DNA from 3 places in the Gracilibacillus saliphilus genome. Region 1 is predicted to be linked to each of the others. Evidence: riboswitches for the same ligand, from Rfam matches in the RefSeq annotation. Region 1 holds a riboswitch; each other region holds the start of a gene.
What was found. Region 1 has a riboswitch for S-adenosylmethionine ahead of GHT08_RS01525 (PLP-dependent aspartate aminotransferase family protein). Riboswitches for the same ligand answer to the same signal wherever they lie in the genome.

Region 1 (8,684 bases):
TACAAAGCGAAGTAAAACAAGAAGTAAAGAACGAAGCTGTAAAAGGTTTGATCATGCAGTTTATTGGTATACTCACAGCTTTACTACCATTTCTAGGTGTATTAGGTATCAACTTAGATTGGTTTAACGAAGATTTTATTAGTGGCTTAGAGGTATTGCTATTTGCTATTGCTGCATTTGCTATTAACGCTTATACCATTTATAAGAACCATTACAGTGGTAAGATAGCACAGCGACAAAATGCAGAATTGAAATCTAAAGGTTTAAAATAAGGAGGATAAATAATGGTTAAAATACAAGATTTACGCGGTAAAACCATGGGAGGTAACTCTAAACGCTCTAAAATCAAAAACATAGCACGTCACCACAGCGCAACAGATGTAGGTGACGTGTTTTCTTTTCAACGTCACTGGAAAAGTAAAGGTTGGGTAACAGGCGGTTATCATGAGATTATCTTACGTGATGGCACTGTACAACTCAACTATGATCCAAATGTAGTCACAAACGGTATCTATGGACACAATAACACCACGTATCATATCTGCGTGGTTGGTAATGGTAATTTTACACCAGCACAAGAAAAAGCATTTGATGAACGTGCTAAATACAACATGAAACGATTCAATCTATCTGTAAATGATGTGAATGGTCATAATGAATTTAGTGGAACAAATACCGCGTGCCCTGGTATTGATATGAAGAAAGTAAGGGCAAGACTAAAAGGATATAAAGTCGAAACACCAAAATCAAAAGTTAAATCAGAAACAACAACAAAAGGTACTATTGCATATATCCAAAAGACGTTAAATGACCGTTATGGATTGAAAATAGCAGTAGATAATATCTTTGGTCCTAATACCAAAAAAGCACTTGTAAAAGGATATCAAAGAGAATTAAACAAACAATTCAAACGAGGTCTTGCAGTAGATGGAATATGGGGTCCTAAAACAAAAAGCGCATCTGTTAATATCGAAAGAGGTGCAGAAGGTAATTTAACGTGGATCTTACAATCTATTCTCACATGCAAGCGATATGACACGTTAGGTGTAGATGGTATCTTTGGCAAGAATACAGAAAGTGCAGTAAGAGCATTTCAACGTGATAACGGTCTTGGTGTAGATGGAATAGCAGGACCGAACACATTTGAACAATTATTTTCTTAAGTAAGTCGTAAATACAATATAATTTATGTAGTTAAAGGGGCAGCGTGGAAAACTGCCCCTAAAAAGAAAAAACCACCCCATCACATCTACTGATATCCAAAGTGGAACTAAGGACTTCAATGTAATCAAGTGGTTTCCTCTAGCCGAAGACGGCCGTTTTATGTACTCTCCCGTCTTTGTTGCAAAATCGAATCCTCGAGACATTCTCATTTGCACACGTGATAACGCTGACGGGGAACGTTCCTTTCACGTACCTATATTATACCACACAAAAGAAAAAAACGCCACATAAAATGGCGGTGTCTAACCTTATACTTGTGTTTTTATTATAGCATAAAATAGTATTTTTAAAAGCTATGTTAGAAAAATGTTAGAATTCTTTGTTTTCCAAGTGAAAATACCAAGAAGAAAAAACGCTCAAAATCATTGGTATGACTAGTTTTATAGAGAACGCGCCCGGAGGGATTCGAACCCCCGACACATGGTACCGGAAACCATTGCTCTATCCCCTGAGCTACGGGCGCATAAAGTGAGACTACTATCAGTACAAGATTCACCCCATGATAAAAGGCGACAAGAATAATTATAGCGAATCACTCGTATAATTTCAATAGATATATCAAACTTTGATTATTTGATTCTGGAGGTTTAAATCGTTACAGTTAAGGGTAGGATGAAGTTAGAAAATCAAATCGTTTGACCTTTTTTGACCATTCCGTTAAGATAAAAATAGTTAGATTTCATGAATGAAAAAAGCAAGTGTTAAAAGGAGGAATTTTTCATGAACTTAATCCCTACAGTTATTGAACAAACAAACCGAGGCGAACGTGCATATGACATTTATTCACGCCTTTTAAAAGACCGAATTATTATGTTAGGTAGTGGCATTGATGATAATGTGGCAAACAGTGTTGTAGCTCAAATGCTATTTTTAACAGCTGAAGATCCAGATAAAGATATTTCCTTATACATCAACTCACCTGGTGGTTCGATTACAGCTGGTATGGCTATTTATGATACGATGCAGTTCATCCAACCGCATGTATCAACAATCTGTATTGGTATGGCAGCATCAATGGGTGCATTCCTTTTAGCTGCTGGTGAGCCTGGTAAACGATATGCATTACCAAATAGTGAAGTAATGATTCACCAACCACTAGGCGGTACACAAGGTCAAGCGTCTGACATTCAGATCCATGCAAACCGTATTATCGAAATGCGTAAAAAGCTAAACCAAATTCTAGCAGACCGTACTGGTCAACCTATTGAAGTAGTTGAAAAAGACACAGATCGTGACAACTTTATGTCAGCTGAAAAAGCTAAAGACTATGGTTTAATCGATAAAGTAATGGAAAAGAAGCCATCTGACTTAAACTAAAGAACCAAAAGCGACGGTAGTAACTCACCGTCGCTTTTTTTTTGCAGAAGGAGAAGTTGCCAGTAAGATCGAAAGGTTGCCAGTAAATACCCCGAAGTTGCCAGTAAAATCGAAAAGTTGCCAGTAAATGCCCCAAAGTTGCCAGTAAAATCAAAAAGTTGATAGTAAACGACCCAAAGTTGCCAGTAATAATGAAGAAGTTGTTAGTAAACAACAGTCACAGTCACATTTTTATTTGATATAATTTTCAGAAAACATATTGACATCATTTTGGCGCCATGCTAAAGTATTAAATAACGAAAGTGAAAAGCGAGTAAACAACTCGGAATTCTATACTTCTTATCGAGAGAGGTGGAGGGATCGGCCCTGTGAAGCCTCGGCAACCATTAAGTGAATCGTCCTTAATACAGGTGCCAATTCCACTAAGCGTATATGCTTAGAGAGATAAGAGAGCGAATATATTTATTCAGTCTCTCTATCTTTAGTATAGGGAGATTTTTTTACGTTAAAAAAGTATAAAATTTTAGCCGAGTGGTAGTTCGACGCAGTGAGAATTTTGAATGTACAAAGTTATAAGTAAAACTAAGGCTTTCGCCACTACTTGGTGATAAGCCAAGTTTTTCTTTAATGCTCAACTAAATAACATCACTCTTATCCAGAGAGGCGGAGGGACTGGCCCGATGACGCCCAGCAACCATTAAGTAACGGCTTAAAAGGTGCTAATTCCTGCAGGATATTTATCCTGAAAGATAAGGGGAAGACTACTGTTCTGTCAGTTAAAGCCTTCTTCTTATCGAAGAAGGCTTTTTTAATTTTCTGAATTTTAACTTGGGGAGGAAATAAATAATGACTAATTTTAAACGATCAACTTACGATCCGGAAACAATTCATCTGCATGGAGGGCAAGCACCTGATCCAACAACAGGGTCACGGGCAGTGCCGATCTATCAATCTACTTCTTACGTGTTCCACGACACAGAACATGCAGAAAGATTATTTGCACTTGATGAGCCGGGGAATATCTATTCGAGAATTGGTAATCCAACGGTAGATGTTTTTGAAAAAAGAATGGCACTACTAGAAGATGGGGTTGCGGCTGTTGCAACTGCTTCAGGGATGTCAGCTATTACTTTATCGATATTAAACTTAGCAAGTGCAGGAGATGAAATCGTCGCAGGGGTTAACCTTTACGGCGGAACGTACAATTTGTTCAATGTAACACTTCCGCGCTATGGCATCAACGTTAAATTCGTTGACCCAACAGATCCTGAAAACTTCAAAGAAGCTATTACGGATAAAACAAAAGCTGTGTACGGTGAAATCATCGGTAATCCAGGCTTACAAGTATTAGATGTTGAAAGAGTATCGGAGATCGCACATGATGCTGGTGTACCGTTAATTATCGATAATACTTTCGCAACACCATTTGGCTGTAAACCTATCACGTTAGGAGCAGACATTGTCGTACACTCTGCAACAAAATGGATTGGTGGCCATGGAACTTCAATCGGCGGCATTATTGTTGATGGTGGACGTTTTAACTGGAATTCTGAAAAATATCCAGCATTTACGGAGCCGGATCCAAGCTATAATGGTATCCGTTATGCAGTAGATTTCGGAACACTAGCATTTATAACAAAAGTACGTGTGCAATTACTTAGAGACTTTGGTGCCGCACTAAGTCCATTTAATGCTTTCCAATTGCTACAAGGACTAGAGACATTGCATATTCGTGTGGAAAGACATAACCAAAACGCACAAGAGCTTGCAGAATACTTAGAGAATAATGAAGCAGTGGAATGGGTTAGATATCCAGGACTTGAAAGTCACCCGTCTCATGAGTTAGCAAAAAGAATTTTAAATAATGGATTTGGTTCGATTATTGTATTTGGTATCAAAGGCGGGCGCGATGCAGGACGTGATTTAATCAACAATGTTGCACTGTGGTCACATGTTGCAAACGTGGGTGATGCTAAATCACTGATTATTCATCCGGCTTCTACCACACACCAACAACTAACAACAGAAGAACTTGAAAAAACGGGTGTTTCGGAAGAGTTAGTTCGTTTATCTGTAGGAATTGAATCCGTGCGAGATATCAAAAATGATTTAGATCAAGCATTAGTAAAGGCAACAGGAATTGGTGAAGAGAAAGAAAAACAAATTGTTGTTAACGATGAAGGTATTATTAAATGGGCATTAAATTCTCCATACGAACGATACATTGAAAATGGTGAAGAAGTAACGCGCCAAAAAACATTAGCTATTGTAGGTCTCAGTGGAAAAGAAGCAAGACCAAGTTACCGTCTGGCAAGAAAAATGCAAAGACTAGGTTACAAAATCATTCCGGTCAACCCGAGAGAAACAGAAATTCTTGGTGAGAAAGCTTATCCAGACTTAAAAAGTGTACCGGTTGAAATCGACATTGTACAAGTATTCCGTAGTCCAGAAGCAGCAGTAGAGATTGCTAAAGAAGCAATAGAAGTAAATCCCAAAGTATTCTGGCTTCAAGAAGGGGTTGTCTCTCCAAAGGCAGAAGAAGTAGCGCTCGAAGGTGGCTTGCAAGTTGTTCATAACCGTTGCACATATAAAGAGGCACAACGTTTAAGAGGAACGATTTCAACATATGCATGTGAAATTTAAGAAAAAATATCTGGGGGATATCTATCATGAAAAGAGTACCATTAATTGATTTAAGAAGTTTTCTTGCAATTGCAGCATTTGGAATTATTATTATTTTGGCAGTTGGCTGTTCATCAGACAGCCAAGCGGACGAAGGAAAACCAACTGAAATTCGTTTAGACTATGCTTATTATTCACCTACAAGTCTTGTATTAAAAGAATTTGGCTGGGCAGAAGATGCATTCGGCGAAGAAGATATTGATGTAAAGTGGGAACTAAGTCAAGGGAGTAACAAGGCAATCGAATTTTTAAACAGTGACAGTGTTGACTTTGGATCAACAGCAGGTGCAGCAGCACTTATCGCCAAATCAAATGACGTACCATTGGAAAATGTGTATATCTATTCCCAGCCTGAGTGGACAGCATTAGTTACTAATGAAGATTTAGGTATTGAAAAAATTGAAGATTTACAAGGGAAAAAGGTAGCAGCAACGCTTGGAACAGATCCATATATTTTCTTAGTTAGAGCACTTGACTCGGTGGGTATGTCTATCGATGATATTGAACTTGTGAATTTACAGCATGCTGATGGTGGAAATGCATTATCTAACGGAGATGTTGATGCTTGGGCAGGCCTTGACCCGCATATGGCAAAACATGAATTAGAATCAGGAGCAGAACTTTTTTATAGAGATATTAATCTAAATACGTACGGTTTCTTAAATGTTCGTGAAGAGTTTGCAGAGAACTATCCAGAATATGTTGAAGAAGTAATTGAACTATATGAAAGAGCACGTGAGTGGGTATTAGAAAATCCAGAAGAAGCAGCAGAATTATTGGCGGAAGAAGCTGATATTAGTATAGATGTTGCGAAAATTCAGTTAGTAGAAAGAACTGATTTGTCTAATCCCATACCTGGAGATGAACATATTGAATCTATCCAAGCAGCTGGTAATGTGTTGAAAAATGCTGGAGACTTGGAAGAAGACGATGATGTCGAAGCATTAACGAATGAACTAATCAATCCAGAATATGCAGAAGTGGTAATCGAATAAAGTAAGATTTCCATTAGTGAGCGTTTTAGAGAAGTTTTAGGAATTTAGGAGGGGCAAAAAATGGCTGAGCAACAAAATAACGTAACGGCTGGCTATGTTAAACCAGCACCATCAGAAGTGAGAGGGAAAAAAGCATCCATTAAGAAGAAAAAAGATTCACTGGTAAAAACCGTGTTTATGGGAAGCATCATTCCTGTCCTTTTCATTATCATATGGGAGATTTTATGTCGTGTTGGTGTTGTCCCTTCTAATCAACTTCCAGCACCGAGTACCATAGTGGAAAAAATTATAAGTATGGCACAGGATGGATCGCTATGGGGACATGTTTGGATTACGACTTATCGCGTACTTGTTGGATTTGTTATCGGAACAGTTGCTGCGATTGTTCTCGGGTCATTTGTCGGTTTTTATAAAAAGGCAGAACAGCTTTTTGATCCGATGATTCAGGCGTTTCGCTCGATCCCATCGCTAGCATGGGTGCCATTGTTTATTTTATGGATGGGGATTGGTGAAACATCAAAAGTTACAATGATTGCAGTTGGGGTATTTTTCCCTGTCTATTTAAATATTGTTAGCGGCATATTAGGCGTAGACCGTAAATTAATTGAAGTAGGAAAAATGTACGGATTAAATACTTTACAATTGGTGAAGCGAATTATTTTGCCAGCTTCTTTACCGTCCTTTTTAGTGGGGATGCGTAGTGGCTTAGGGCTTGGTTGGATGTTTGTAGTGGCAGCAGAACTGATGGGCGCAAGTCAAGGATTAGGATTTTTACTTGTCTTTGGTCAGAATATGTCAAGCCCTGAAACTATTTTGGCAAGTATTATTCTATTTGCGATTATCGGTAAAATCACCGACTGGATTTTAAAGCTAGTAGAAGATCGTTCCTTGCACTGGCAGGATCGTTTAGAGAAATAGGAAGGAGTATTTAATATGAGTCTAGCATTAAGAGATGTAAGCCGTACGTTTAATGGTACTACTGCCGTACAAAATGTTAACTTAGAAGTGAAACCGGGAGAAATTATCGGTTTGCTTGGAACTAGTGGATGTGGGAAAAGTACCTTACTAAGGGCAATATCAGGGCTGGATCCTGAATATGATGGTGAAATTGAAATTAACGGAACCGTATCAAAAGAAATTCATGATACAACAGGCTTTATTTTCCAAGAGCCGAGACTGCTACCATGGTTAAATGTGTTAGATAATGTAACATTCGGATTGACAGGTAGCCGTAAAGATAAGGAAAATAGAGCTATTGAGTATTTAGAAAGTGTAGGTTTAAGGGGAAAAGAAAAGCTTTATCCTCGTGAGTTATCAGGAGGTATGGCACAACGTGTAGCCATTGCGAGAGCACTGGTGACATCGCCAGAAATTCTCCTTTTGGATGAACCGTTTAGTGCATTAGATGCTTTCACAAAAATGCAATTACAAGATTTATTATTAGATGTTTGGAAAAAATATCAATCTACTATTGTATTAGTAACACACGATATAGATGAAGCAACTTATCTATGTGACCGTGTTGTTATTTTAAGAGGGCAACCAGGAGAGGTAGAGAAAGAGATTATGATAGAACAAGAGCGACCAAGGGATCGTGGAAGTGAAGAGTTAGCACATTTAAAATCAGAAATTTTAGAATCTTTAGACTTGAACAAACAGTAACCGGTCTTCAAGGGGGAACATCAAATGACACAGCAGGCAACAACACATATCGCAACTATTAAAGGAGAATATAACCTAAGCAACTATGGCGAAATAAGAGAAAATTTTGATTGGTCAGATGCAAAAGATTTATTATCTGCTGCGAAGACTGGGAAAATTAATGCAGCATATGAAACAATTGATCGTCATGTAGCCGAGGGATATGGTGATAAAATTGCTCTCCATTATATGAATGAGGACGAAAAGCAATCGTATACGTTTAAAGAAGTAAAGGATCAAACTGACCATTATGCTCGCATTTTAAAAGAATATGGGGTAACGAAAGGGGATCGTGTTTTTGTATTTCTCCCTAAAACACCTGAATGCTATATCGCGATCTTAGCAGCTATTAAAGTAGGGGCTATCGCTGGTCCTTTGTTTGAAGCATTTATGGAAGAAGCGGTTAGAGACCGTATCAATGATTGTGCTGGTACTTTACTAATTACTGATCAGGAGTTAGTTAAACGTGTACCGAAAGACGATATTCCTTCACTAGAGTCGATTCTTTTTGTAGAGGATATCGAGAAAGAACCGTTACAACCTGTTGACGGTGATCAGTATGTGGAATGGGTTGACTGGGAGGATGGTTTAATTATTCATTATACTAGTGGTTCTACTGGTAAACCAAAAGGCGTACTACATGCCCATCGTGCAGCACAACATCATATCGTGACAGGAAAATGGGTACTAGATATTAAAGATGATGATGTTTATTGGTGTACGTCTCATCCAGGCTGGGTGACAGGCAGTGTATATGGCTTGTTT
Region 2 (11,360 bases), on a different contig from region 1:
TATTGCCTCCTTGGACAATAAAGCGTATATTGTTATTATTGGTTTAATCTTAGGGATTGTTACGATATTGGCAGAGCCTGCTGTGTATGTATTAACAAATCAGATTGAAGATGTAACAAGTGGTTATGTTAAACGTAAAGTGGTCCTCTTTACATTAGCAATCGGAGTCGGAATTGCTGTTGCCTTATCAATGCTGCGAATTTTAGTTCCAGAATTACAATTGTGGCATTATCTTTTACCAGGTTACCTAATAGCAGTTGCGTTAATGTATGTGGCACCGAAATTATTTGTTGGTATCGCATTTGACTCTGGTGGTGTTGCATCAGGACCGATGACTGCAACTTTTATTCTGGCATTTACCCATGGAGCAGCGGATGCGATTGAAGGGGCAGATGTTATTGTTGACGGATTCGGGATGATAGCAATGGTAGCATTAACACCACTTATTACACTACAATTATTAGGGCTGATCTTTAAGATGAAGTCACGAAAAGGAGGCATGGAATAATGTTGCCTAATAAGAAAACACCTCAATTTGAAATCATACATGTCATTGTCAAATTCGGCATAGGAAGTAAAATTTTAAAAGAAGCTAAAAAGTGCGGTGTGAAAGGTGGAACCCTTTTTCTTGGAAAAGGAACGATCAGTAATAAATTGTTAAATTTATTGTCGATCACAGACATGCGTAAAGAGATTGTCATGATGATCTCCAATCGCAAAACAAGTAAAAAAACTTTAGAACATTTAAATAAAGTGTTTCGTTTCGATAAGCCTAACCACGGGATCATTTTTACTACATCTTTAACGAGTTTGATGGGAACAAGAAGCTGTCAAATAGACGAGGATGAGGAAAGAGGTGAAGAAGAGATCATGTACCAGAATATTATGGTTGTAGTTGATAAAGGAAAAGCGGAAGAGGTTATTGAAGCAGCGCAAAAAGGTGGTTCTAAAGGTGGAACAATTATCAATGCACGTGGATCGGGCGTCCACGAGACGAGTAAGTTGTTCTCCATGGATATTGAACCTGAAAAAGAAGTCGTGATGATACTGTCAGATGAAAATTATACCGATGCCATTTGTGAAAAAATTAGTGAAGATCTGAAAATAAATGAACCCGGTAACGGCATCATCTTCGTACAAGATGTAAATAGAACATACGGAATTTATGAGTAAATCTTTTTTTTCGGGGACGCTCCTCAACTAACTTGCCAGAGAAGCTCGCTATTTACTTAGTAAAAAAGTAAGTATGTTATTTCTTGTTAGCGTTGTAGAGCATGATGATAGCGAAGACCGACCACTTTAACTCATGTAGGCAGCTAGAGTGGTGGTCAAGCAGTTGAAAAAAGGAGAATTATAAATGCGTAATGAAAAGGAAATGATCGATTTAGTGATGGATTTTGCTAAAGCAGATGATAGAGTTCGTGTAGTAGGAATGAATGGTTCCCGTACCAATCCTAATATTAAAAAAGATCGATTCCAGGATTATGACATCGTTTACCTAGTAACAGACATGGCTTCTTTTCTGGAAAACAGGGAGTGGATTGATTATTTTGGGGAGCGCATGATTATGCAAACACCGGAAGAATCAGCATTATTTCCTGCTACTTTAGGTAACTGGTTTACCTTTTTGATGCAATTTACTGATGGAAACAGAATCGATTTAATGCTTATTCCTTTAGAAGAGTTAGATCTTTATCTGCAAAATGATAGCTTAACCGAAATATTATTAGATAAAGATAACCTAATAGCAAACCGCCCGGTCCCGGATGAGAGCAGTCATTTTCTGAAAAAGCCGTCAGAGCAGCATTTTACTGATTCCTGTAATGAATTTTGGTGGGTATCTCCATATGTAGCCAAAGGGCTGTGCCGAGGAGAATTTTTTTATGCGACCTTTCATCTTGATAGAGTATTACGAGAGGAATTGTTACGAATAATAGCATGGAATGTTGGTGCGGAGCATGATTTCAAAGTGAATCTTGGTGCTGTTAATAAGTTTCTCCATCATTATCTAGATAATGATGTATTGAAAGCGTTACAAGAAACCTATCACATAAATTCGTTGGACAAATGTTGGGAAGCATTATTTTCAATGCAAGAAATATTTCGTCAACAGGCAAAGCAATTAGCAAATCGCCTTGGATTCGATTATCCTGATCAGTTTGAAAAAGTTATACCATATATTCATAATCTTCATCAGCAATACAGCAATTGAAATCACAATAGAAAAACAAAGGAATGTTAAAAATGATCTTCATTTTTGCGGACATTTAGTACGTTATTTCGACTGAAATATGCCTATATGAGGAGTTCGTCAACACCTCTTGATGTGAGAACGGTGACTGGTACGATGATGTCATCGAAGCTCCTCCTTGCTAAACCGTTAATTTCTTTTCCCCATCATACCATAGAAGAACAGCTTAGTAATATCTTCAGCTAACGGTAAAATATAGTCGCTGACATTGTCTTGTTTCATATAATCTTTAAACATATGAATATAGATCATAATCGCTTCTGTTGAAATATCTTGATGAATATATCCTGTGCTTTTCCCTTCCTCTATCAGCTGGTTGAATAAAGGGAGTGCTTTTTCCTGATATGCCATATCAATATATGACCCTTCATTTGTAAAATCATTCATCAGATAGTGATAAAATTCCTCATTTATTTTTGCTGCATCATCCGTTTTGTTGAAAATAATCTGTTCAATTTTCTCCGGAAACTGAACATCACTGTCTATTATATCTAGGAATTTTTGATATTCCTTTTCGACGAAATAAATCATTGTTTCATGAATCAGTTTTTCTTTGCTTTCGAAATAATTATATATGGTAACCTGGGAGACATTCGCTTCACTTGCTATTTTGGCGATCGGAACATTTTTAATTCCGTCATTAGAAAATAGTTGAAGTGATGCTTCCAGGATTTTATTCATCTTTCGTTGAGTTCTTTTTTTGAATCCATCCATTGTTGTCACCTCTTATATAGTATTTTAAGTTAAATTATGAAATATAACAACAGATTTATTTCAAAAAATCCTTGATAATAGTCATATACTTCTATAATATGAAATATATAAGTTAATATATTTCAAAACTTAGGAGGTTTTGATATGAATATGATTGATGTAAAAGGAGTAACTAAGAAATTTGGTAAGTTCACTGCTCTTAATGGGATTGATTTAGAAGTTAGGAAAGGCGAAGTTTATGGTTTTATCGGCCCGAATGGTGCTGGAAAATCGACGACTATACGTGTCTTATTAGGGATTATTCAAGCAACGTCAGGAACGGCGAAAATATTTGGAAAGGACGCCTGGAAAGATGCGGTAGAGATTCATCGTAAAGTGGTTTATGTACCGGGAGATGTCCATCTTTGGGAAAATTTAACCGGAGGAGAAATTATTGATACCTTTTTAAAATTACGTGGTGGAATTAATAAGACAAAGCGTGATGCATTAATAGAGCGATTTCAGTTAGATCCGCGAAAAAAAGCTGGGACGTATTCGAAAGGGAACAGACAAAAAGTAGCATTAATTGCTGCTTTTGCATCTGAGGCAGATTTGTTTATCTTAGATGAACCGACTTCTGGACTGGATCCTTTAATGGAAAATATTTTTCAGCAATGTGTAGAAGAAGTGAAGTATGAAGGGAAAAGTGTCCTGTTATCCAGTCATATTTTATCCGAGGTGGAAAAACTTTGTGACCGTGTCGGTATTATCAGACAAGGAGAAATGATTGAAACTGGTTCGTTAGATGAATTACGTCATTTAACAAGAACGAACATTATTATCGAAACGGAAAAATCTGCGGCAAGCTTAAGCAATCAATCAGGCATTCATCAATTTACAGAGGAAGACGGCGTATATTCATTCCAAGTAGATCCTGAAAGCCTATCGAGCGTTATGCTGAAGGTTGGTGAGTTAGGTGTCAAACGAATTGAAAGTACACCACCAACATTAGAGGATTTATTTATGCGTCATTACGAAACAGACAGTGTAGCGGAAAAGGGGTGACGGAATGCTTTTTCATCAATTGAAATTTTTGCTCAGATTTAATGCGCGTCAAAATTGGCTTGCCAGTATTATTTGGACATTGTCAATTGTTGGGATTACAGTGGTGGTAGCAGGCGCTTTTGTGAACCTTTTCGGATCTGCACAAGAACGCGATACAATGGCTCAAACGCTTGAAAACCCTGCAATGGTTGCGATGGTTGGACCGGTATATGGGATTGACAACTATACGACAGGTGCAATGATGGCGAATCAAATGCTATTGTTTACTGCTATTGTGCTCGGAATTATGAGTATATTAATGATAACCAAGTTAACTCGGAAGCAAGAGGAAGAAGGGAAATTTGAATTAATTCGCTCGATGCCGGTTGGTCGCTTATCAAGTTTGAGCAGTGCGTTAATTGTAGTTGCACTGGTTAATTTGATTATTGGATTGATAACTTCTATTGGTTTGATTCTGATTAATGTAGAAAGTATTGATGTAGAAGGTTCGATCATGTATGGAGCAGTTTTAGCGGTAACGGGCCTCATGTTTACCGGCATTACGGCAGTGATAACCCAGTTAACGGAAACATCCCGCGGTGCAATAGGGTTATCAATAGCTGTATTGCTTTTGGCTTATTTTGTTCGTGCGATTGGAGATGTCAGTAGTGAAGCGTTAAGTTTGCTATCACCATTAGGCTTAATTTTACGGACAGAAGTTTACGTGGAAAACATTTGGTGGCCAATTATCGTTTCGGTTGTGATTGCATTGGTGTTTACAGTACTAGCTTTTTACTTGCATAACCGAAGAGACCTAGGGGCAGGTTTACTGCCGTCTAAGCCTGGTAAAAAAGAAGCTTCCAAACTCTTATTATCACCACTTGGTCTCATATTACGGTTACAACGTACGCAGATCATTTCCTGGCTGGTGGCGATGCTTTTTTTAGGTGCCTCATATGGATCGGTCTTAGGTGATTTGGAATCATTCTTTGCAGATAATGAAATGTTCCAGCAACTCCTAGGAGATAATTCGGAATATACAATGACAGAACAATTTATGACGATGCTAATGGTGATTCTATCGATATTTGCGACAATCCCAATGGTCATTTCTTTTTTGAGAGTACGTGGGGAAGAGAAGAAAGAGCGTAATGACCACCTATTAACTACAGGCATTTCAAGATATAAATTACTAAGCTATTATCTTGGTGTATCAGTAGTAATAGGTGCAGTTTCATTATTTATTGCACTATATGGATTATGGGCAGCAGGAGCGGCGGTAATGGACGATCCGATTCCTTTGAAAAATATCTTGAAAGCGGGGATGTCTTATGTACCTGCGATGCTTATTATCTTAGCGCTTGCCAATCTGTTATTTGCGTTTCTGCCAAAATGGACATCATTAGTATGGGCATATCTGGTATTTTCGTTCTTCACTGTATACTTAGGTGGGATGATAGACATACCAGAATGGTTAGCAAACATTTCGAGTTTTAACCACATCCCACAAATTCCGGTAGAAGCATTTACGTGGACACCATTAGTGGTTTTGCTAGTAATTGGCCTAGTCGCTTTAATAACTAGTCAATTCGGCTATCGGAATCGAGATGAGGTAGGGTAGTGGGACAGGATTAATGTCCCACTTTCAATGAATAGGGGACATTTCGTTTATTTTCATCTCCCATTTCAGGAAAGATAAATGTCCACGGCATGCTTGTTTTAGCTGGAAAGCATAATCTGGATTCCTCAATATACTGGCTGGCTATTTGCTTGTTGTCTTGAAAGAGTTGGATGTTGATATTGGTTAAGTCCGTTTCTTCCGATTGGAAGTTATGAATTAATGTTGTAATGAGTAAGTCATTGCGGTGATTTACTGCTGTTCTGACCGGAACAAACGTGACTCCATCTTCCGCATCCTTTTTTGTTTGCTCAAAAATCTTCTTTATATCTAAACGATCTTCATTACTAATGGTTCTGTTCCACGCATCTTCAAAGTGTAATTGCTGCATAATTGTCAGCTCCTCAAAATAATTAATTGAAAGGTGTGCCTATATAGAAAGAAATCGGGAGATTCTACGAATCAAATGATTGATCGTCAATCAACAACTATCAACGAAACTGTATTTGCTTTTTACTAAGATAGTTTACAACTAGTAGAGCTTTACTTATATCATTATTTTATCAATAACTCATCGGTTACAACAACAACTTTATGTTTGCCCAGTTTTTCTTATTAGCAAAGAAAGTATAAGAATTGGGTGCCTGTCTACGCAAGCGCCCAGAAACTAGGCGATTTCACGAATCGCCCTGCGATAAGTCATCATCGGTTCGTAAGCTCACCGTGATTCCTTTATCTCAGTTGATTCTGACGCCGCTACGTTTCTAAACGGGCACTCTGCGCTTTTCTTATTAAGTTTAAAAAACACCTAGTTTCATAACTAGGTGTTGTAGTTTACTTATTCAGATACAGGAATGATTGCTCCGTCGTATTCTTCTTCCATAAATGTTTGGATTTCTTCAGAACGTAGTACATCTACTAATGTTTGGAGTGCTTCATTATCTTCATCTTCAGAACGAGCAACAATTAAGTTAGCATATGGTGAGTCAGGACTTTCAAGAATGATGGCATCTTCTGTTGGTACTAAGCCATGTTCAATTGCATAGTTCGTGTTGATTGCCACAACTGTATCTTCTTCTCTTTCATAATTTTGCGTTAAAAGCGCAGGTTCAATACTTGTATCAAACTCCAAGTTTAATGGGTTTTCTACAATATCTTCAACTGTGGCTTCAGTTGGATCAACATCTTCGTCAAGAGTAATAAGTCCTTCTTCTTGTAATAGTAACAAATTACGACCATGGTCTGGAACATTACGACTCATAATAATGGTTGTTCCTTCTTCAATATCTTCTACACTTTCAACGTTTTTAGAGTAAAATCCTATTGGTTCAATGTGAACTCCACCAAGGTCGACAAAGTCATAACCTTTTTGTTCTTTTTCAGTTTCCAAGAATGGCGTATGTTGGTAATAGTTAGCATCCAATAATCCACTATCTAAGTCTTGGTTTGGTAGTACATATTCTTGATATGTTTCAATTTGAAGCTCGATACCTTGTTCCTCTAATAATGGTGCAGCTTGTTCAAGTACTTCAGAGTGAGGAACTGCTGACGCCCCAACAACAATCTTTGTTAACTCTTCATTTTCTTCAGTTGCACCTTCATCGTTAGTTTCTTCTGTGTTTTCTTCACCATTGCTAGTGTCTTCTGCACCTTCCTCATTGTCTGCTGTACCACATGCTACAAGTGCTAAAGACAGTAATGCTGTAAGTAAAAAAATAATTAGTTTTTTCACAATAGATCATCCCTTCTTAAATTTAAAATTTTATCTTTTATCTATCACTTTGGATAGGAAATCCCCAATAAATTGAACAATAAACACGATAACTACAATAAATACAGTACAGAGAAATACTACATCAAAATCCCAGCGTTGGAAACCTTTCATATAAGCAAGGTCACCTAATCCACCAGCACCAATTACACCTGCCATCGCTGTATAGCTGATTAGGGCAATTAATGTAACGGTAAGCCCAGAAATAATCGCTGGCATCGATTCAGGTAATAATACTTTAAAAATAATCGTAGAAGCTTTTGCTCCCATAGATTTCGCAGCCTCGATAACCCCTTTATCCACTTCTTTCAAACCGATTTCGACAAGACGTGCGTAGAAAGGAGCTGATCCAATAATTAAAGCAGGTAATGCCGCTTTCCAACCACGAATTGTACCAATTAAAAAGTCAGTAAAAGGGAAAAGTAATAAAATTAATATAATAAATGGTATTGCTCGAAATACGTTAACAATAGTTGCCGAAATAAAGTTTATCCATCTATTTTGCCAAAGGTTACCTTGGTCAGTTAGGAAAAGCAATAATCCAAGTATAATCCCAAGAACAAAGGTACCAATACCGGCAAAAATGGTCATGTATAGTGTTTCCCAAGTAGCTTGCCACATATCATCCATTACTACATTTGGAAATAATTGCTCAAACATGTCTTAACACCTCTACTTCCACTCCGGTGCCTTCTAGAAAAGTAATAGTCTCCTCTAAGATTTTTTTATCACCATTTATTTCAACATATAGGGTACCATATGCCCCTTCCTGTGTTGGCGCAATCGATCCTTGTAAAATGTTTATCTCAACATCAAATTTCTTAGCTACTTCACTAATAACTGCGCGTTTTGCATTATTTCCTATAAAGTGTAATTTGACAACCTCACTATCTTCCTTGTCATTAATAAATTCTACTAAGTTTTCCTTTTCGTATTCTAAAGGATTGAGTTGCTGTACAAATCGTTTGGTCGTTTTTGATTGTGGTTTTACGAAAACATCTAGTACGTCACCTGTTTCCACAACATTACCATTTTCCATTACAGCAACACGGTGACAAATCTTTTGAATAACGTGCATTTCATGTGTAATTAATATAACAGTTAGGTTTAACTTTTTATTAATAGATACTAACAAATCTAGGATATCATCGGTAGTTTCAGGATCTAGCGCTGAAGTCGCCTCATCACAAAGTAATACTTCAGGATCATTGGCAAGTGCTCGAGCAATTCCTACACGTTGCTTCTGTCCACCACTTAATTGTGATGGGTAAGCATTCTCTTTTCCTGCAAGTCCAACAAGATTAATTAACTCTTGTACTTTCTTTTTTTGCTCTGTTTTCGAAACACTAGCGATTTCAAGTGGAAATGCAATGTTATCGAAAACGGTTCGAGACCATAGCAAGTTAAAATGTTGGAAAATCATACCTATTTTTTGGCGTTTTTTACGTAATTGGTTCGTTGACATTTTGGTAATATCTTTCTCATGGATAACAACCGAGCCATTGGTTGGCTCCTCTAATCGATTAATTAATCGAACGAAAGTACTTTTACCAGCACCACTATAACCAATAACGCCAAATATTTCGCCTTGTTCTATATTAAGTGAAACATTATCGACAGCTTGCACTTGTTGTTTTTTTGTTTGATAAAGTTTCGATAAGTTTTTTATGCGAATCATTCTTTCACTCTCCTTCGTTTACAATATCGTAAACACATAAAAAAACCTTTCTGCACTAAGAGGACAGAAAGGATGATTATTCGTTGTCCTCTTATCTTTCAAAGCATAACGCTTTGATGGATTTAGCACCTATCAGTGTAAACTGACGGTTGCCGGGTTTCATAGGGCCATTCCCTCCACCACTCTTGATAAGAGCTTTCATATACAATTCATAACCAATATAATATCATCACGGATGACATTCGTCAATTCTTTTTGAAAAAGTAAAACTATTCAGAAAATTGGAGAGGAGGAGAGTTTGTGAGTGCAAGAAATAGATAGGGAGAGCATCGAGTGTACCTAATAACGAAATTCAGCTTCCACTTTAGCTTTAATCGCTAGTCTACCTGGTTCGATAGGGGTGATAGGACTGTCTGTGGAAACTCCTAAAACTACTGGTCGGCTTTCACTTTCTTCACGTCTGGAAATTTCTTTTAAGGAATACGGAATAGAACTAATGCTTACACCTAACTCCTGCGCAATAATGCTAGCTTTTATCTGCGTATTTTCCACCGCTTTTTGGAGCGCTTCTAGATAATATCGATCTTGATTTGCTACCGTTAATTGAATGTTACGGACAGTATTTGCACCGTAATCAACGGCTGTATCAATGATTAGTCCAACTTTGTCAATTGGTTCGATAATAACCTCTAACAAATTCGTTACACGATAACCTCTAAAAATTTGAATGCCTTCATCATAGTCATACTGAATATCCATCCGGTAATCATATGTCTGGATATGATGACGGGGGATATTCTCTTGAAGCAGTGCTTGAATAATGTTGTTGGTAGACTCAGCATTCTCGCGTTGCGCTTTTTGGAGATTGGAATCTTCTGTTATAACGCCAAGGGTAACCACTGCTTGATTTGGTTCAACTGACACCGTACCATCGCCTGTTACTAGTATCGAATAATCAGTCTGACGTACTTGTGAATGAGACCTTATATTTGGGTTAGCATAATACATTGTTTTCACCTTTTCTTGTTTATTATTACTTCTACTTTATTCGGAATAAGGTGAATACATGCTTTTTCATACTAAAAAAGAAACGGAGAAATAACTAGTCGAGATAATCGGGACTTGCTTTTCGTAGTAAAAAAACCGCACAACTAATGCAAAGCAGTGGAGAATATAGAGAATAGATCTATTTTGATAAACGTCTTGCATATCAGAAGTATAAAGAGTATAAAAACAGCTAAAGATAAAAGTGGATTTTGAAAAAACACCTAAAAAACGTGCTATGCAATGTTGATACGGATTTTCCACAGTATGAACTCCTATTAAATTAACCTCCATTAATGAAAATTTCACGTGGGAAAAAACAGTATGTTAAAACCGTTACATTCAGGGCAGATGATAAACAAATGAAAATTATATAGTCTAATATTAAAGTAATGGATAAAAAGATAATTGTTCAACTAATGATTAATGTATGCGCACTTACAGATACAAATAACCAGTACATTGGGTATTGCAATCAATATACGGTTTCCAAGAATAAAATAAACGGCACACCCACTTTTAACATAGATGGACCAAACTATACCCATTAGCTTCTTTTCATGGTATAGCGACAGGGGTATCGCCTTCAGAAATACCTCTTTCCCATTTCGGAGGGGCTAAAAATGCTCAGGGTGAAAAAATTATTACTTGCTTAATTAGATATCAATTATTAGCCAGTAGCTATTGATTCATTGTTTCGGAAGAAGAGATAATATTAAACCAAGAATTTTAGACATAGTATTTACAAAAGGAATGATAGGTTATGGAAACAGATAAATCACAACTAACAGCAGCCGAAATGGGAAAACTTTGGGCAGTTTATAATGGGAATACCATGGGCAAGTGTGTACTTAGCTACTATCTTAAACATGTGGGTGATGTGGATATTAAAAAAGTTTTAGAACAAGCTTTGAATTTATCTCATTCACTTAATCAAGATATCAAACAAATATTTAATCAGGCGAACTTTCCAATCCCAGTTGGATTTACCGATGATGACGTTAACTTGGGTGCACCAAGGTTATTTTACGATGAGTTTTATCTCCATTATTTGAAATATTTAGGGAAAGCGGGGATGAGTATTTATAGCGCTGCTATTCCTTTGGTTACAAGGAAAGATGTAAGAAAGTTTTTCCTTAATGCTCTTAGTGAAACTGCCCAATTAATGGCTGCAGTCGATGACGTATTAATAGTAAAAGGAGAATTAATGAATTCACCAACCATACCCGTTCCTGAAAAAGTTGATTTTATTAAAAAACAA
Region 3 (11,360 bases), on a different contig from region 1:
TGCTTTCCGGTATGATTATACTTGGGCTTTCTAGTTTTCTTCCTACCTATGTCCAAGGCGTTATGGGGGAATCTGCTATTGTGGCTGGTTTCACCTTAAGTACATTATCGATAGGTTGGCCAATTTCGGCTACACTTGCAGGACACCTTGTCTTAAGAATAGGGTTCCGCAAGACAGCATTCGCCGGTGGTTTTGCCCTATTTCTCGGTACATTCCTATTCTTTTTATTAGATGCAGATAAAGGACCAATCTATGCTGGAATCAGTTCATTTGTCGTTGGTGTTGGAATGGGATTATCTTCAACGACATTTATTGTCTCGATCCAGAATACGGTGTCGTGGTTTGAAAGAGGGGTCGCAACCTCGTTAAACATGTTCATGCGAATTATTGGCAGTGCAGTCGGAGCGTCACTTCTAGGTGGAATATTGAACATGCGGTTACATCACTTTTACCAACAAAGAGGCGAAGAACTTGAAGTTGCCAGTACAGATATGTTGTTAGATGAAGGAATGAGAGAAACCATTTCTCCTGAAACATTGGCATCGATGCAAGATGGTTTAACCTATGCTTTACACACTGTATATACTGGATTATTTATGATCGGAACATTAACCTTTGTTATTTTATGGTTCTTTCCAAAAGTTTCAATAAATAAGCAAAGTAAAAATTGAATGGTGTAGATTTTCCTACCAGTTATACTACTGCTCATGCAACTGGAATAGAAAATTATTCATATTCCAGTTGCTAAAAACTTTTTTTAATACTTCTCCATCTCGCTAAAACGCTTTGTATAGTGTTTTTAAAAAGTCCCAAATACACTCGGGCAATCTGCTTCGGTTGGGTTATAAAAACAGTGACTCTTAAAACGTCCTACATTCCATTGGCCAAACCATTGTTCTGGACAAGTCCCTTGCGGCATAAAGAACCATAAAGAATTACTTGCCGGATGATTGCGTTCCCCATTGATTGACCTTCGAGCTAAACGAATTTCTTTATCTCTTGCTCGTTGATAAAAATACCCTTTTTGTGTTGCTTCAAAGCCTCCTGGACTTTGATATACCATTCGTTCTATCGAATTAATATCTTCAAAATCTAAACAGCGAGCTCTCACCCGATTCACACCTACATTCCCCACCATTAGCATTCCGAGCTGACCGTCACCTTCTGCTTCTGCTCTCATTAAGCGTGCTAATAATCTCACATCCGCATCATTTGCTTTTATTACAGCCATTCACATACCTCCTCTATTCCCTTTATATTCATTCCTTTAAAAATGATGAATGTCCCAACCCTTCCTTGCAATGTAATCCCTTTCATTGTGTGGTATACTTGATTTAGGAGGTGCTTATTCATGATATTAAGTAACTTTATTCTACACAAGGATATCTTATTAATTCACGCTGATATTAATGGAAATGACTATATATTTACTGTGAAGTGGAAAACGATCAAAAATAAAAAAGGCGGCGAATGGGAATTGAAATCCTATCTTAACAATTCTAATGGAAAAAAAGACTTGTCAGAAGAACAGCTACAACAATTTATAGACCGAATAAATCCTCAATGGGACTGGGAAAAAGACCAAGAACAAATTATGAATGTGATCAACAATGACTAGTTATCATGATAACTAGTCATTGTTCTTTACATATAAGCTTCTGTTGACTCCTTATACCATTTAATTTGCTCCTGTAAACGAACTACTTCTCCGATTACAATTAGTGAAGGATTGCTGATTTCACCTAACCTACCTGATATCGTTTCTAAATCGGCAACAATCGTCTTTTGTTGTGGAAGGGTTCCCCAATGTATAATAGAGATAGGAGTGGTCTTACTTAATCCTGCATTTTTTAATTTCTCACAGATAATCGGAAATTTCTTTATTCCCATATAAAAACACAAAGTATCAGCTCCATTGGCAATATGCTGCCATTGTTCATCTGTTTTCGCCTCTGGATTGGAACCATTAATAAAACTCACTGATCCGCTGATGTGACGATGAGTGAGCGGAATACCAGCATATGCTGCAGCACTTATTCCAGAAGTGATTCCTGGTACCACTTCATATTCAATCTGATTTTCTTCAAGATGAATGGCTTCTTCTCCACCTCTGCCGAAAATAAAAGGATCTCCACCTTTTAATCTGGTTACAACTTTTCCATTAGAGGCATAATAAATAAGTTGTTCATTTATTTTTTCTTGAATCAACCCATGCTTGCGTGGTTCTTTGCCACAGAAAATCAATTCTGCTTGTTCTTTGGCATGATGTAGTAATGATAGGTTTACCAATCGATCATACAGGATGACATCAGCTTCTTGTATAGCACGTAACCCCTTTACGGTAATTAATTCTTCATCTCCTGGTCCTGCTCCCACTAAGTAAACTTTCCCCATGTTGATCCCATCCTTTTTTTGTATTAGCTTTTGTTGGTTTTTCTCGATATCTGACTAAAATATAAGTAGCAATAATGGCTAATGCTAACAGTATCACTTGATCAAAACTTTGATGAACCATCATTTCTGTTAAGCCAAAGGCAATCACTAATGATACTATTGGCGATGTAATCCATACTTTCGCTATTTGATGGATAATTTTTTGTTTCCAAACTTCTTTAAATTGTTTGCTGGCATTTATCCCGACTATCGCCGAAGTAGTTACCTGGGTCATCGGTATTGGAATACCTAACAAGGAGGCAACTACTACCAAACCTCCTGTTGCACCGGAAATCACAATACCATTTCCTAAAGTCAGTGAGGTAATCTTTTTGGCATTGGTTTCTAATACTCTGCCACCAAAAAAAATACTACCTAATGCTACAATGAGCGCCATCAAAGGTAAACCCATTTCCATAGAAGTAATCCCTGCACCTACTAACGGTCCTAATGCATTTGCTACGTTATTCATACCAGCAGCTATCGCTTCGATTATACCAGTTAACAGTAATAAAAAAGTTAAAAGCTTTACTGGTGGCCGATAATTTATTTTATTATTTATTTTTATTCTGATTTTTTCAAGACACAGTGTGATTAAAAAAGCCGCAACTGGTATAATGATCCAAAAAGCTATAATGAGTAATACCATTTGAAGATTCAGTTGTCGATAACTGAGGCCAACTCCAATGATAGCTCCCACTGTTACCTCGCTTGTGGATAACGGAATTCCAATATAATTCGTAATTAACAATGTAAAACCCGAAACAACTAAAATAATACAAGCAATTCTTACATCTAAAATTTCTTCGGAGATGATACCTTTTCCAAGCGTATTCGTAACATGCTGACCTCCAAGTATAGCACCCGTAACGGCACCTGCCCCCGCGATGATTAACGCATACTTACGTTGCTTGATTACTTTAGTACCGTACGTAATACTCATGCTAGCTGCTGAACCGCTCGCCCCAATATTAAAGGCAAATAGACAAGCAGCTAATATCGCGATGATTGCTAACATCTCAGATCCCAACTTTCACCACTACAATAAAGTGGAATTTTTTTAGTGTAAATATCCTATCCCAATAGGAAAACTTGGATTATAAATATAGAAAACTCCTACTTGACGATAAAGTAGGAGTTTTCCTCTTATCTGCCAAGTAATACCTGCTGGAAGTAGCACAGTGCTTTTTAGCCTGTTGCTGAGAATTCGCCGGGCCAGTTCCCTCCTTCTCTCTTGATAAGATCATATGTTATTTTCATTTTTTTCCACTGTTGATAATGTACATACTATAATCCATTCTTTCATAATTGTCAATAGATTCCATATAAATATTTTTTAAGATTTACCTTGTAATTATTTCCTTAGTATTGTATGATGTTTGTATTATATTTCCATAAATACAATATCTTATCGAGAGAGGTCTAGGGACTGGCCCGATGACACCTCAGCAACCAGCAATGCAATTGTATGGTGCTAAATCCAGACGGTATATTACCAAAGATAAGAGAATGCAACCTTAATCAAGGAGGTCTTCTACTTATCGAAGACCTCTTTTTTTATTTTAGAAAGGATGGAGCAAAATGAACAATATCGAAACTACTCTTGCGCAATTAGGTAATCGGAAAGATCCGCGTACTGGTGCAGTAGAAGCACCTATTTATCTATCAACTGCATACCAACACCCATCACTTGGACAGTCAACTGGTTATGATTACACGCGAACAGCAAATCCTACACGGGAAATTGTAGAAGATGCGATTGCAACATTAGAAAAAGGTGCAAAAGGTTACGCCTGTTCGTCAGGTATGGCTGCCATCCAACTAGTCTTCTCCTTATTCAAGCAAGATGATGAAATAATTGTAACCGAAGATATTTATGGTGGAAGTTATCGATTGTTTCAGCATTTTCAAGAATCTTATAACATCAGACCAGTATATGCAGATGTAGAAGAAATGGAGCAGTATATTAGCCCAAGAACGAAAGCTATTTTCATAGAAACACCAACTAACCCGCTTTTAATGGAAATTAATATCGAGAAATTAGCTACATTGGCAAAGAAGCATCAATTACTCTTTATTGTTGACAACACCTTTTACACGCCCTATTTACAACAGCCCTTAACACAAGGGGCAGATATTGTGATTCATTCCGCTACTAAATATTTAGGTGGACATAATGATGTACTCGCCGGATTAGTCGTAGTAAAGGATGTTACATTAGGCGATCAATTAACCTATCTCCACAATGCCATTGGTGCCATACTTTCACCACTGGATACAATGCTTTTAATAAGAGGAATGAAAACATTGTCACTTCGTTTGGAGAAGCAACAACAAAACGCCAGACAATTGGTTGCATTTTTAAAAGAACTATCCTTAGTCGAGGAAGTTCTATACCCTGGTAAAGGGGCTATGATTAGTTTTCGAGTACAGCATAAATCGTTGGTTTCTCCGTTTCTAGAAAAATTAAAAATTATATCATTTGCAGAAAGTTTAGGAGGAGTAGAAAGCTTTATTACCTACCCAGCAACTCAAACCCACGCAGATATTCCAAAAGAAGAACGGGAGAGACGGGGAATTAGTGATACATTACTTCGATTTTCTGTTGGGATTGAAGCTGTGGAAGATTTGAAACAAGACATCCAACAAGCATTAGGAGGGAAATAAGATGGGATATTCAAAAGAAACTACACTTGCACATGGAGGGAATCAGCAAGGCTATCATGAAAAACATACAGGTGCGGTTAACCCGCCAATTTATGTATCATCCACTTATCATCAGCAACAATTAAATGAATTTGGTGATTATGATTATAGTCGTTCAGGTAACCCTACACGTGACCAATTAGAAGCTGCGATTGCCAAATTAGAGAATGGGACAGCAGGGTTTGCTTTTTCATCTGGTATGGCCGCGATATCGTCAGCATTCATGCTGTTACAAGCTGGTGATCATATCGTCATTACGAAAGATGTTTACGGCGGTACTTTTCGTTTTGTTACGCAATTATTAACGCAATTTTCGATAGAACATACTTTTGTTGATATGACAAATCCAGCAGAAATAGAAGCAGCCATTCAGTCAAATACAAAGGTTATTTACGTGGAAACCCCAGCAAACCCGTTATTACAAATTACCGATATTAGTAAAGTAGTTCAACTTGCAAAGAAATACAAATGTTTAACGTATTTAGACAATACCTTTATGACCCCTCTGCACCAACAACCACTGGATCTAGGTGTTGATATCGTCTTACATAGCGCTACTAAATTTTTATCTGGTCACAGTGATATTGTTGCCGGTTTAGCAGTTACCAAAAATGAAGAACTGGCCGTTAAACTGAAGTTTGTCCAAAACACCTATGGTGCGATTCTTGGTGCAAAAGATTGCTATCAATTATTGCAAGGTATGAAAACGTTGGAACCGAGATTTTCCAGAAGTGTAGCATCAGCAATAAAGTTAGCTGAATATTTCGATTCACATGATGAAATTGAACATGTCTATTATCCAGGTTTACAACATCATCCCGGTTCTTCCATTCATGCCAAACAGTCTTCTAGCCCAGGTGCCGTATTATCTTTTGTAATAAAGGATCATGTCGATGCCAAAAGTTTTGTAGAACAATTATCTATTCCTGTGTTTGCAGTTAGCCTTGGTGCAGTCGAGTCAATTTTATCTCACCCGGCTACCATGTCCCATGCTGCAATGCCAGCGGAAGAAAGAGAAGCTAGAGGTATTAGTGAACGACTATTCCGTTTATCTGTAGGGATTGAAAATGTAGAAGATCTTATCGCAGACTTTAAACATGCTTTAACAGTGAAAGCAGGGGTATTCTAATTGATCATCCTCTACTCCATTCATGTTTAATTGATTCGATGTAGTTATCTACTGCAAAGTAATGAAGAGTTTGTTGAGTGGACATTTAGAGCGTTATTTGACGCAATAACACCCTTTTTTTGGTGTTAACGGACATTTAAAATTAACACTAATTTCGATGAATAGCGGAATAGATGTCCTCAGGGCTTAAAAAACGTCACATTTGTCACATATAACGGAACAAATGTCCACTCAGCACCTGATTACTGAAAGGTGATCTATGTCCAGATGTTTCGTAGATTTTGTTATATGGTAATGCTTATACCTTTTAGTTCAATGAAAAAAAGATGTCCTTAAACCCTGATTTACTCTATTTGCTTACTTGTTGTCAATCTATTAACCTATCAGAAGCCGAATCGCTCCCAAAGCAGCAAATGTTAATACTAATATTTGAAATACTTTTTGCGGCATGATTTTGATAATTCTTACTCCTATCCAAGCTCCAATCAGTATAGCAGGAATAAGCCATAAATTGAATGCTATTGACTCGACTGTAATAATGCCTAAAGAAATATAGAATGGCACCTTGATAACATTCACAAATAAGAAAAACCAGGCACCTGTGCCGACAAATTCTCGCTTTGGTAATCCTTTGACTAGTAAATATATTGCCATTACTCCGCCAGCAGCATTACCAATCATTGTAGCAAATCCTGCTAAAACACCCATACTAAAAGTAAAAATTTTTGATTTTGGTAAAAGTTTTACGAAGCGTTCTCCTAATTTCTCTCTACTAATATGTAATAAAATGAGTGCTAATATTAAGGTACCAATCATTGGTTTTAACTGTTCACTTGTGACAATATCTAACACTAGGTATCCAAGTACAATCCCTACTAATACCCAAGGTACTAAGGAAAACAAATAACGCCAAACAACATTTCTACGATAATAAATTACAGCAAATAAATCACCGACGATTAGTAAAGGTAATAATATACCTACAGATTCACGAGCTGGGAAGATCATCATAAAAATAGTAACCACCAAAATTCCCATACTCGCTACTCCAGCTTTGGCAAAACCTATTAATAAAGCCGAAAATATGATAATTACCCATTCTAATATAGTTAACTCAAATATGATAAACACCTCATTCTATGTTTACGTTGAAGTGAGCATTTAAAAAAACTCAATGACCATTAGCGAATCTTATTAGAAAAATCCTTCCATCTTAAATAACGATAGTCTGTTTCATTAGCTTTAGCAGCCTTTTGTTTTAAATCATCCATGTCATCATAAACCGTAACAATTCTCCCTTGAAAGGCTTGTAATTGATCGTCTATCATTTTTTCTACCCAACTAGGAGCACAATCAGGTGAAACATCAATATTATCTTCAAAAAGCTTTTCAACATTGGCTAAATATTTCTTTCCCTCTTTACTTGTTCGCTGATATTTTGTCATGTCCGTATCGTTTAAACCTGGATCAAGTGCATAAACTTCAACATTGGTTTCTTGTAATTCCTCTGCTAGATTTTCCGTAAACCTCGCAATGGCTGTTTTGGATGTGCCATAACCATTTCCATGTGGAAAGGCATTAAGTGTGCCTCCTCCAACCATATTAATGATTTTACCTGCTTGTTGTTCCAACATGAATGGAATAACTGCTGAAGCACAATGATAGGTACCTATAAGATTTGTTTCGATATCTTGTTTAAATAAGTCAGAAGATACTTCCCACGTTGGACCTATTGCCTGAAAAGACCCGGCATTATTAACCCACACGTCTATTTGTCCAAACGTATCAATGACATACTTTAAAGTGGTTTTTACATCATCTAAATCTGTTACATCCATAGCAACCATTCGGTGGTCTCCTGAATATTGTAACAACTCATCTCGAACTGCTTTTAATTGCTGTTCATTTCTTCCGGAGCCAATGACAATAAATTCCCGATCAGCAAAATAGTGAGCCATGTTTCGACCGATGCCCCTTGTTGCACCAGTAATAAAAATCACTTTTTGATTCATATCATCACCTCTTCTGTCGGATTATTTGCCTATCCACTTGTAGAAGGTTTATTTGGTTTTGATGGGTTAAAATATTTTGGCATGTTTGATGTCGGTAATGCATTTATTGTATTTGGACTCAGCTATATTATTGCTGGCGTATATGCAGGTAGTGCCGGGATGCTAGAGACAAGGTCGATTATCGTTAAATTATCGAAATCGATTCCGCTACAAACCTATCTAATTATGTGTTTGATCAATATTATCGGTTTTGAATTACCTGAGATAGTTTTAGATGTAACAAGTGTAATCTCTGGAGCTAATATGCCGCTATCACTATTACTATTAGGTTTGTACTTAAACTTTTCTTTTGCAAAAGGGTATGGAAAACTTATTGCAAAGTTTTTATTTACCAAGTATGGGATTGGTCTGATTGCTGGCTTTGCATGTTACCTGTGGTTACCGGTAGAGGAAATGTTTAAATTTACGTTATTGATCGGTTTTATATTACCAACACCTGCATCTGTATTACCATATGCCATCATGTTTGGTTATAATCAACGACTTGTCGGTACCGCGTCCAACATTACGATGATAATCAGTTTTATCTTAATTTGGTTAATTGTCAATCTGATAGTGTTTAAGCCTGGAACCATCATACCGAATGTACCTTTAATATCTTGCGGATGATTACGAAATACCATCAGAGCAAGTACCGCATTGATCACTCCGTATATAAAAGCAATAATCACCAAATAAAATAAGGAAGCTGAAAAGTCAACATCACTGAATGTTACGATAATTAAACATGGTAATGTTAAATTAAAGACTATCCTTGCTATTCCCTCGCCATCCTTTTCTTTAACAAGGTTAAATCGTTTTAATACATAGCCAATTGCAATAATAACAATTGAGATTAGAAATTGTTCATTAAATCCGTTCATTTTACTGTAACTCCCTGTTGTCTCGTTTCTTCTCACCCCTTCTACTATATCACATAGTGCAACAATTCGTTTTTATCTTAATCTTTTGACAGAAATATCCCCTAGATGTACCATAAATTATGGAAATAGTTTAAAAATTCTAAAAGGGGGACTAGTTTTCTCTTTCACGAGAAACTAATATGATATGACGGAGACATGGTATTTTATAGACACAGAGAAACAGACACCAGCTTATAATATGGCAGTCGACGAATGCTTACTTCATTGGCACAGCGAAAACAAAATACCGCCTACTATTCGCTTTTATGAATGGCTGCCAGCAGGATTGTCAATTGGGTATTTTCAGAAAACAGTCAATAAGATTGATTTGGAAGCAGTCCGAAAAAGTGGTATAGATCTTGTCAGACGGCTAACTGGCGGTCGTGCTGTTTTACATGATCAGGAATTAACCTACAGTGTGATCGTGACTGAGACGCATCCTAAAATGCCTAAGTCCATAAAAGAAGCCTATATGGTACTCTCAAAAGGCCTTTTAGAAGGATTCCATAGCTTAGGTATTGATGCATCCTTTGCTATACCTGAGGGTAAGTTAAATACAACACAGTCTGCTGTCTGTTTTGAAGAACCTTCATGGTATGAACTGGTAGTCGATCAAAAGAAGGCTGCGGGCAGTGCTCAAACAAGAAAACAAGGGGTTATTTTACAGCATGGCTCGATCCCGTTATCAGTCGACAATGATAAACTGTATGATTTGTTTATTTACCGAAATGAAAGGGTAAAGCAGAGAGCACGGGATGCCTTTGATGATAAGGCAATATCTATCGAGCAAGCAGCGAAAAGAAAGGTCACATTGGAAGAAGTGAAAGATGCCTTTAAGAAAGGGTTTGAAAAAGGCCTGGACATTGAATTAAAGGAATTTCAATTTACGAAGGAACAAGAACAGGAAATCAATGAACTGATGGAAAGCAAATATTTGAATGATGATTGGAACTTTACTAGATAGGAGCGATACACAATGGCAAAAGAACAAGAACATCTTCGCAAACCGGAATGGCTAAAAATAAAAATTAATACTAACAAATCATATAATCGTCTAAAACACTTAATGCGTGATAAACGATTAAATACTGTATGTGAAGAAGCAAAATGCCCGAATATCCATGAATGCTGGAGCGAGAGAAAAACAGCTACCTTTATGATTCTCGGTGATACTTGTACTAGAGGCTGCCGCTTCTGCGCTGTTAAAACCGGTTTACCAAATGAATTGGACTGGGGCGAACCAAAAAGAGTTGCTGAATCTGTGGAGATCATGGGCTTAAAGCATGTTGTTGTCACAGCTGTTGCACGAGATGATCTAAAAGATGGTGGAGCGGCAGTATTTGCTGAAACGGTGAGACAAATTCGCGAAAGAGTACCAGGTTGTACCATTGAGATTTTACCTTCTGATATGAAAGGTGATTATGAAAGCTTACATACCTTAATGGATAGTGGTCCAGATATTTTTAATCATAACATTGAAACAGTGAGAAGACTGACAAAAAAAGTTCGTGCCATTGCAATGTATGACCGTTCCCTTGAATTATTGCGCCGCGTGAAGGAAATTGCCCCTAATACTCCGACTAAATCAAGTATAATGGTTGGACTTGGTGAAACAAAAGAGGAGCTTATTGAGGCCATGGATGATTTACGTGCCAACAATGTGGACATTGTAACAATCGGTCAATACTTACAGCCTACTAAAAAACATTTGAATGTAGAACGATATTATCATCCAGACGAGTTTAATGAATTAAAACAAATAGCTTTATCCAAAGGTTTCAAACACTGTGAAGCAGGACCTTTAGTTCGTTCATCCTACCATGCTGATGAACAAGTAAATCAATCTGCTGCTCAACGTCGTATTAAGTATATGAAGGGCTATGAAGAAACAAGTGGCGAAGAACTAAAGAACTTTACTTTTTAATCAAGGGAGACTGAAGATGACCAACTACAAAGCTCTTTTTTTAGATATTGATGGAACTATTCTACGTCGTGATCATACGATTGAGGATACGACTAAGCTTGCCGTTAAACAAGCACAAGGTAAAGGAATTGAAGTATTCCTTGCTACTGGACGTCCTCTCCATGAAGTAGATGATATCGCTGATGAATTAGGAG

Region 2: linked by a shared signal. The riboswitch ahead of GHT08_RS08510 (methionine ABC transporter ATP-binding protein) and the one ahead of GHT08_RS01525 (PLP-dependent aspartate aminotransferase family protein) in region 1 are both predicted to bind S-adenosylmethionine.
Region 3: linked by a shared signal. The riboswitch ahead of GHT08_RS12895 (methionine biosynthesis PLP-dependent protein) and the one ahead of GHT08_RS01525 (PLP-dependent aspartate aminotransferase family protein) in region 1 are both predicted to bind S-adenosylmethionine.

The regions. Positions count from the first base shown of each region.
Region 1 is NZ_WJEB01000001.1:320,684-329,367, forward strand. It holds gene GHT08_RS01505 (hypothetical protein) at 1-272, shown strand, start outside; gene GHT08_RS01510 (peptidoglycan recognition protein family protein) at 285-1,163, shown strand; tRNA gene GHT08_RS01515 (tRNA-Arg) at 1,615-1,687, opposite strand; gene clpP (ATP-dependent Clp endopeptidase proteolytic subunit ClpP) at 1,945-2,541, shown strand; SAM riboswitch class I at 2,878-2,992, shown strand; SAM riboswitch class I at 3,190-3,297, shown strand; gene GHT08_RS01525 (PLP-dependent aspartate aminotransferase family protein) at 3,388-5,184, shown strand; gene GHT08_RS01530 (aliphatic sulfonate ABC transporter substrate-binding protein) at 5,211-6,218, shown strand; gene GHT08_RS01535 (ABC transporter permease) at 6,279-7,136, shown strand; gene GHT08_RS01540 (ABC transporter ATP-binding protein) at 7,152-7,880, shown strand; gene acsA (acetate--CoA ligase) at 7,905-8,684, shown strand, end outside.
Region 2 is NZ_WJEB01000006.1:82,035-93,394, reverse strand. It holds gene GHT08_RS08555 (DUF1538 domain-containing protein) at 1-508, shown strand, start outside; gene GHT08_RS08550 (P-II family nitrogen regulator) at 508-1,173, shown strand; gene GHT08_RS08545 (aminoglycoside 6-adenylyltransferase) at 1,358-2,212, shown strand; gene GHT08_RS08540 (TetR/AcrR family transcriptional regulator) at 2,381-2,965, opposite strand; gene GHT08_RS08535 (ABC transporter ATP-binding protein) at 3,110-4,009, shown strand; gene GHT08_RS08530 (ABC transporter permease) at 4,014-5,609, shown strand; gene GHT08_RS08525 (SLAP domain-containing protein) at 5,620-5,997, opposite strand; gene GHT08_RS08520 (MetQ/NlpA family ABC transporter substrate-binding protein) at 6,445-7,338, opposite strand; gene GHT08_RS08515 (methionine ABC transporter permease) at 7,369-8,037, opposite strand; gene GHT08_RS08510 (methionine ABC transporter ATP-binding protein) at 8,030-9,055, opposite strand; SAM riboswitch class I at 9,144-9,250, opposite strand; gene GHT08_RS08505 (SIMPL domain-containing protein) at 9,395-10,063, opposite strand; gene GHT08_RS08500 (DUF3231 family protein) at 10,863-11,360, shown strand, end outside.
Region 3 is NZ_WJEB01000019.1:9,471-20,830, forward strand. It holds gene GHT08_RS12870 (MDR family MFS transporter) at 1-671, shown strand, start outside; gene GHT08_RS12875 (cell wall hydrolase) at 800-1,231, opposite strand; gene GHT08_RS12880 (hypothetical protein) at 1,352-1,618, shown strand; gene cobA (uroporphyrinogen-III C-methyltransferase) at 1,645-2,394, opposite strand; gene GHT08_RS12890 (inorganic phosphate transporter) at 2,354-3,451, opposite strand; SAM riboswitch class I at 3,577-3,677, opposite strand; SAM riboswitch class I at 3,839-3,941, shown strand; gene GHT08_RS12895 (methionine biosynthesis PLP-dependent protein) at 4,015-5,100, shown strand; gene GHT08_RS12900 (aminotransferase class V-fold PLP-dependent enzyme) at 5,102-6,268, shown strand; gene GHT08_RS12905 (sulfite exporter TauE/SafE family protein) at 6,644-7,399, opposite strand; gene GHT08_RS12910 (SDR family NAD(P)-dependent oxidoreductase) at 7,450-8,280, opposite strand; gene GHT08_RS12915 (AEC family transporter) at 8,272-8,949, shown strand; partial or broken gene GHT08_RS22220 (AEC family transporter) at 8,967-9,203, opposite strand; gene GHT08_RS12925 (lipoate--protein ligase family protein) at 9,388-10,206, shown strand; gene lipA (lipoyl synthase) at 10,219-11,166, shown strand; gene GHT08_RS12935 (Cof-type HAD-IIB family hydrolase) at 11,183-11,360, shown strand, end outside.